DNA from 2 places in the Sporosarcina pasadenensis genome. Region 2 is predicted to be linked to the other one. Evidence: riboswitches for the same ligand, from Rfam matches in the RefSeq annotation. Region 2 holds a riboswitch; the other holds the start of a gene.
What was found. A riboswitch is a leader RNA that binds a small molecule or an ion and turns the genes downstream of it on or off. The one in region 2 is predicted to bind S-adenosylmethionine.
Positions count from the first base shown of each region.

Region 1: another riboswitch for S-adenosylmethionine. It lies ahead of AB1K89_RS13555 (O-acetylhomoserine aminocarboxypropyltransferase/cysteine synthase family protein); the one in region 2 lies ahead of metA (homoserine O-acetyltransferase MetA).

Region 1 covers NZ_JBFEGM010000009.1:145,724-149,136, forward strand. Annotated here, with positions in the region: gene AB1K89_RS13550 (homoserine dehydrogenase) at 1-306, opposite strand, end outside; gene AB1K89_RS13555 (O-acetylhomoserine aminocarboxypropyltransferase/cysteine synthase family protein) at 501-1,799, opposite strand; SAM riboswitch class I at 1,919-2,034, opposite strand; gene AB1K89_RS13560 (hypothetical protein) at 2,362-2,493, shown strand; gene AB1K89_RS13565 (glycerol-3-phosphate acyltransferase) at 2,490-3,128, shown strand; gene AB1K89_RS13570 (sulfite exporter TauE/SafE family protein) at 3,153-3,413, opposite strand, start outside.
Region 2 covers NZ_JBFEGM010000002.1:33,171-36,583, forward strand. Annotated here, with positions in the region: gene AB1K89_RS03915 (YetF domain-containing protein) at 1-342, opposite strand, end outside; gene metA (homoserine O-acetyltransferase MetA) at 459-1,367, opposite strand; SAM riboswitch class I at 1,441-1,547, opposite strand; gene AB1K89_RS03925 (YitT family protein) at 1,602-2,459, opposite strand; gene AB1K89_RS03930 (AbrB/MazE/SpoVT family DNA-binding domain-containing protein) at 2,656-2,934, shown strand; gene AB1K89_RS03935 (glycerophosphodiester phosphodiesterase) at 3,025-3,413, shown strand, end outside.

The sequences.
Region 1 (3,413 bases), on a different contig from region 2:
CGCGGTAATGATGTGGCAACCCTTCTCGATCGCATCCGACAAATACGTATACGCAGGTTCTTCCCCGACAATCGCTTCGAGAACGATATCGATTTCGGGATTCCCCAATATTTCCTGAATGTCATCTGTAAATTTTGCGCCTGTAATCGGCATACGTTCTTTTGCCTTGTCTTTTACAAGGATGGATACGACATCAACGGCGAAACCAGTGCTCCTTTTAATCTCTTCCCGCTTTTCCTGCAGGATTCTGTAAACACCTTCACCGACCGTACCGAAACCGAGTATGGCCACTTTAATTGACGGCATGAAACCACCCTCTCTATTTCTAAAGCGGAGGGCGCCTGCCTAGATGCGACAGGCATAAGGCGAAGATGCGCTTTGTTACCGCTGCTCGTAACGCTACGCTTTTACTCGCAAAAGCCGTTCTTCGTTACGACTTTAGCTTCGACTTATGACCCAAGCGTCTGGCGCCCGCAGCTAGATGTTAGTAATGATGTCCCTTAGCGGACTGCTACCGGCGCGGCTTTTTCGATCGCCTGCTGCAAGTCTGCAATGATATCTTCCGTAGACTCAAGTCCGACAGACAGACGGATCAATTCTTCCGGCGTCCCCGTCTTTTTCAAGTCTTCCGCAGACAATTGCTGATGTGTTGTTGATGCAGGATGGATGATTAGAGATTTAGCATCCCCCACATTTGCCACATGTGACCATAGCGTAATATTATCGATCACTTTGCGCCCTGCTTCACGTCCGCCTTTAATGCCAAAGACGATGATGGAGCCGAAGCCGTTTTTCAAATATTTCTTAGCATTTTCATATGTCGGATGATCTTCCAGTCCTGTGTAAGTAACCCATTCAACAGACGGATGAGCCTGTAGGAATTCAGCGACTTTCACGGCATTTTCGTTATGGCGTGTCACACGCAAATGAAGCGTCTCCAGCCCTTGTAGGAAGTTGAAAGCACTGTCCGGATCTAGGCAAGGCCCGAAGTCACGCAGCAATTGGACGCGGAGCTTCGTAGCGAATGCCGCTGCCGCAGTGTCAACGCCGTAGCGTAGGCCGTGGTACGTTTCGTCCGGCTCTGTAAAGCCTGGGAACTTGCCGCGCGTCCAGTCAAATTTCCCTGCGTCGACGACGACACCTCCAATTGTCGTTCCGTGGCCGCCAATCCATTTCGTTGCGGAATGAATGACGACGTCTGCTCCAAACTCGATTGGATTCGATCCGTATGGGGATGCGAATGTGTTATCGATGAGGAACGGAATTTCATTCTCATGAGCGATATTTGCGACTGCTTCGATATCGAGCACTTGTAAGCTCGGGTTCCCAATCGTTTCTGCGAAGATCGCTTTCGTTTTGTCCGTAATTGCCGCGCGGAAGTTTTCTGGGTCTTCTGCATCGACAAATTTCACATTGATGCCGTAGCGAGGAAGCGTGACGGCGAATAGATTATACGTACCGCCGTATAGATTGCCGGCAGCGACGATTTCGTCCCCTGCTCCCGCAATGTTCAAAATGGAGAAAGCAATAGCGGCCATCCCGGAAGAAAGAGCGACTGCAGCTGTTCCACCTTCTAGTAGTGCAACCCTTTCTTCAAAAACTGCAACGGTCGGATTTGTGATTCGTGTGTAAATATTGCCTGCTTCTTGCAAGCCGAATAAGTTTTGGGCATGTTCAGTGTCGCGGAAAACGAATGCGGTAGTACGGTGGATCGGTACAGCACGAGAACCTGTAATAGGATCCGGCTTTTGACCTCCGTGTAAGAGAAGAGTTTCTGGTTGAAGTTGTTTGTTTGTCATTTTTATTACCTCCAGTGGATTTTTTAAGATGAAAAGGCAATGCGGAGGCGTTGGGGGTTTTTGGAATAAAAAAATAACCCCTTTCGCTAAGAGAAGGGTTACGCTTTCGCTTATTCCTCCTCTTATCTTTCAGACCGTTTGCACGAATCTGTAGGAAGTAGCACCTTTGCAAGTTCGTCACTTGCCGGTTGCCGGGCATCGCAGGGCCTAGTCCCTCCGCCGCTCTTGATAAGAGTTTGGGTATTCAGTTTTTCATCTTGTTGAACAGTATAGGAGACTATTTTTTAAAAGTCAAGGGGTGAATTTATTTTTTTCTGAAACTTGCGCTTTATCTGAGGTGTTATAATGGTTTTAGAAGTCGGACTGAGCGCGGGTGCAGCCTCTTTGAGCGCGTGAGGGACTTCTTTGAGCGCGGGTGCAGCCTCTTTGAGCGCGTGAGGGACTTCTTTGAGCGTGGATGCAGCCTTTTTGAGCGCGTGAGGGACTTCTTTGAGCGTGGATGAGCGCGTGAGGGACTTCTTTGAGCGTGGATGCAGCCTTATTGAGCGCGTGAGGGACTTCTTTGAGCGCGGGTGCAGCCTCTTTGAGCGCGGGACCGGCTTCTTTGAACGCGCAACCACTCGCTTTGGACGCGATTCAACCAACATTGGACGCTGGTTCATATGAATATATTAATTTTGGGGGATCCTTATGACGTTATGGATTTTAGTTACCATAGTTTGTGGATATTTAGTCGGCTGTCTGCACGGATCGACAGTCGCGCATTGGATATCAGGGGTTAATTTGAAAGAGACTGGCGTAAAAAACGCCGGAGCATCAAACGCAATGATCGTTCTTGGGAAACGGTATGGCGCACTTGTTGCATTAATTGATATCGGCAAAGGCGTTTTCGCGGTCATTGCCGTCAGATTGCTTGCCGAACATTTCGGACTGCAAACGGAATACATCAATTTATTACTTTTCACTATTGGAGCTGCCGTTATTTTCGGTCATAATTTTCCGTTCCATATGAACTTCAATGGTGGAAAGGGAACTGCAACTGTAATCGGGGTGCTCTTTGCAATTGATTGGCGATTTGGACTTGCCGGGTTCATCCTCTTCATTCTTGTGGCCCTCATATCGGACATTCTAGTCTTTGGTGTTATCATGTTGTACATCACTCTATTGGTTATGGCCGTTTGGCTTGAGGGACATTGGCCAATATTAATTGCCATTATACTTTTCTTCATGTCGATCTGGAAGCATATTGAAAATTTCAAGCGGATTCTCAAAGGGACGGAGCCTCGTATTCGCGCATCATTCAAGAAAAAACAGAAGCACTCAGCGTGAGGCTTCTGTTTTTTTATATTCAAATCAAAAGTCCAACCAAATCTTCACGGCCGTTCCTAAGATTAATACCGCTAATATGCCTTGCAACACTTTTGTATTCATCTTCTGCCCCGCTTTTGCCCCTAATGGAGCGGCAAGGATGCTCGCTACGATCATGACAGCAGCCGGACCATAGAGCACCTGATCTGTAACAATTTTCCCTATGGTCGATCCGATCGATGAGATGAATGTGATGGCAAGTGAAGTTGCAATCGTCATACGTGTCGGGATTTTCAAGACGACGAG
Region 2 (3,413 bases):
CCCTTTTTCACTAATTTTGCCTCTGTGTATAACAATGGTCGGCTGATCATCGAATAAGATTCTCGCTTTTTTCGATTTTATTGTTAGGAAGTTCACAAAAACGGTTAGTAGAGCCCACCAAATCATTGAGACTGCCCCATCCAGAAATGGGGTTTCCGTTTGAGCGGATATCTCAGCCGCAACGGAACCAATTGTAATACCCGTGACGTAATGGAAAAAAGTAAGCTGTGAAATCTGCTTTTTCCCCATCATTCTGGCGAGGAGCATAAGAATGATAAAAGCAAAAATTGTTCTAAACGTCATTTCCCAAAAATCAATTTTAGAAATTGCATCTGAAATCATTTTTGTACACACCTCCACAACGGTAGTGTGTGATAGAACTATTACAATATACAGAGAAAAAAACAAGCAAAGCAGGGATTTCATCTATTCCCGCTTTGCTGCTTTGTTTTAGATTTTCATTCCCATACGTACGGAGTTTCTTGGTAGACGTAATAATTTAACCAGTTTGAGAAAAGAAGATGAGTATGTGAGCGCCATGTGTTCAATGGTTGCTTTTTCGGATTGTCATTTGGGAAATAGTTTTCCGGCATATCTATATCGATCCCTTTTTTCAAGTCCCGTTCGTATTCTTCGGCGAGCGTGCACGCATCATATTCCAAATGGCCGGTGATCATAATATGTTTGCCGTCTTTAGACAGGACGATGAACGCGCCTGCCTCTTCCGATACCGCTAATAATTGAAGTCGCGGCTCCTGTTCAATTTCTTCAATTGAAACAGACGTATACCGTGAATGGGGTGCGTTGAATAGATCATTAAAACCACGAGCCAGCTCAATTGTCGGATCGGTCAACTGATGACTATAGACGCCAGATAGCTTTTTCGGCAACTCAAATTTGTCGATTCCGTAATGATGGTAAAGAGCAGCTTGCGCTCCCCAACAAATATGCAATACAGAAGTGACATTTGTCGTCGACCAGTCCATAATTAGTTTCAACTCATCCCAATAGGCGACATCTTCAAACTGAAGGTGCTCGATTGGGGCTCCTGTAATGATGAGCCCGTCATAACGGCGATTTTTAACACGGTCGAATGTCGTGTAAAATGATTCCAAGTGATTTTTGCTCACATTTTTAGATTCGTACGTCGCTGTATTCAAAAATGAAACATTCACTTGCAATGGCGTATTGCCGAGCAGACGAAGCAATTGAAGTTCCGTCTTTTCTTTTTCCGGCATTAAATTCAAGATGAGGATATTTAACGGACGGATATCTTGGGTAGTTGCCCGCCGTTCATCCATGACGAAAATCTTTTCTTCTTTCAACAGCTCACGTGCCGGTAATTGCTCAGGTATATTGATTGGCATTGTTGCTCCCCCTTTATAAAATAAAAAACCCCGCTCCCAAAGATAGGAACGAGGATTTGCATCTGTTTCTCCGTTCTTATCTCTCAAGATTCACATCTTGTTGGAGGTAGCACCTTCCTGCAATCGCAGAGGTTGCTGAAGCTTCAACGGGCCAAATCCCTCAGCTTCTCTTGATAAGAATTATTCAATTGTGACTATTATATCATCAATCATGGGATTGTATACTGATTTGTTTCAACGATGCACTTTCGCTTTTGAAAAACCAAGCCCTAATATTTCGGAAGCGTTTAGGAAAATGACAAATGACGACGGTTCAGCAGCTTGAAGTAGTTTCTTCAAATAGACAGCCTCCGACTGTTCGACAACGCAAAAGATCATTGTTTTTTCGTTGTTTGAATAGCCTCCTGTCGCCTTCATTTTCGTTAATCCCCTGTCAATTTCATTTTGGATGACCGATTGAATTTTCTCTTCATGGTCGGTAATGATAAGGACTAGCTTTGTCGGTGATGTTTGGAGCTGGACGAAATCAATCACCTTGCTCGTTACATAAATTGACATAAGTGCATACAAAGCAAGTTCAAAATTAAACACGAAAGCTGAGGTGACAACGACAATACCATCGACAATCAATTGTGAAAAGCCACTTGAGATGCCTGTATACTTCTTCAGTAATTGGGCGATTAATGCAGTTCCTCCAGTCGATCCATTTCCTCTATAAACAATTCCCAACCCAATACCGAGCATAATACCGCCATAGATGGAACTGAGTAGCGGATTATCGACAGACAATTGGATTCCACTCGTCAAATAGATGACGAATGGGACGAAAAAAGTACCGACAATCGTTTTTGTGCTGAACTCCTTCCCCGCAAGCAACAGTCCCAACGCGATAAGAGGAATGTTGATCATCCATTGAACGTAGGCAGGATTATATTCGAATAGTTCATACAAAATCGTACTGACACCTGAAATGCCTCCTGCAGCTATACGGGATGGCAATAAAAATATATTGAATGAAAGTCCGACCAATGACGCTCCTAGGATGATCTGAACATAGTCGAAAACGACCGGTCTTTTCTTGATGAATGACATAATTGGTTCCCCTTTCTTAAAAGACTTACCTATTCTATCAGAAAAAATCCTGGCCAGAAACGTTTCAAAGGTAGCATAAGAGGAATAGAAAGAATAGGAAACTGAAAGAAAGTATATTCATTTTTTTGTAATTTCCTAATTTACTGGTATAATAGTTGATATATTTACAAAAAAACATAAAGTCAGGGAGGATAATATGCGAAGCTTAGGCATTGTCAGAAAAGTAGACCATCTCGGCCGGATTGTGATCCCGAAGGAATTGAGAAGCACCTTGAAACTCGATAAAGGCGCACCAATGGAAATATTCGTTGATGACGATATGATCATCCTGCGGAAGTATGTAGTCGATGCGGCGTGCATCGTAACCGGAGAAATCACTCCCGAGAACACAAAACTTTCGAATGGCATGTACATTAGTCCTAAAGGTGCAGAAATCCTAAAAAAAGAAATTGAATCGAATAAGACTTGGGAATGAGCATTTCCAAGGGCAGAGGGCAACGGTTACAGCACCGTCGCCCTTATGTCACGGGCCTTATGTTAGTTAAATGAAATCGGAGGAAGCAAAATGGAAATCTTCGCACATAGAGGCGCTTCAGGTAACTTTCCGGAGAACACGATTGCTGCATTCAAGGAGGCGGCACGTCTTCCGGTTTTCGGTGTTGAATTCGATGTACATATGGCAGCAGATGGCGAACTTGTCGTCATCCATGATGAATCAATCGACCGTACGTCAGACGGCACAGGTTATGTGAAAGATATGTCTATAGCGGATTTGAAGAAACATGATTTCGGAAGCTGGTTCTCACCCGGATTCCAAGGAGAAACAATACCGACACTGTCAGAAGTCCTCGATGTATTCGATTCAACTAACCATAAACTGAACATCGAATTGAAATCAGATATTTTCCCATACGAAGGAATGGTCGAAAAAGTGCTCGATTTAATTGAGACAAG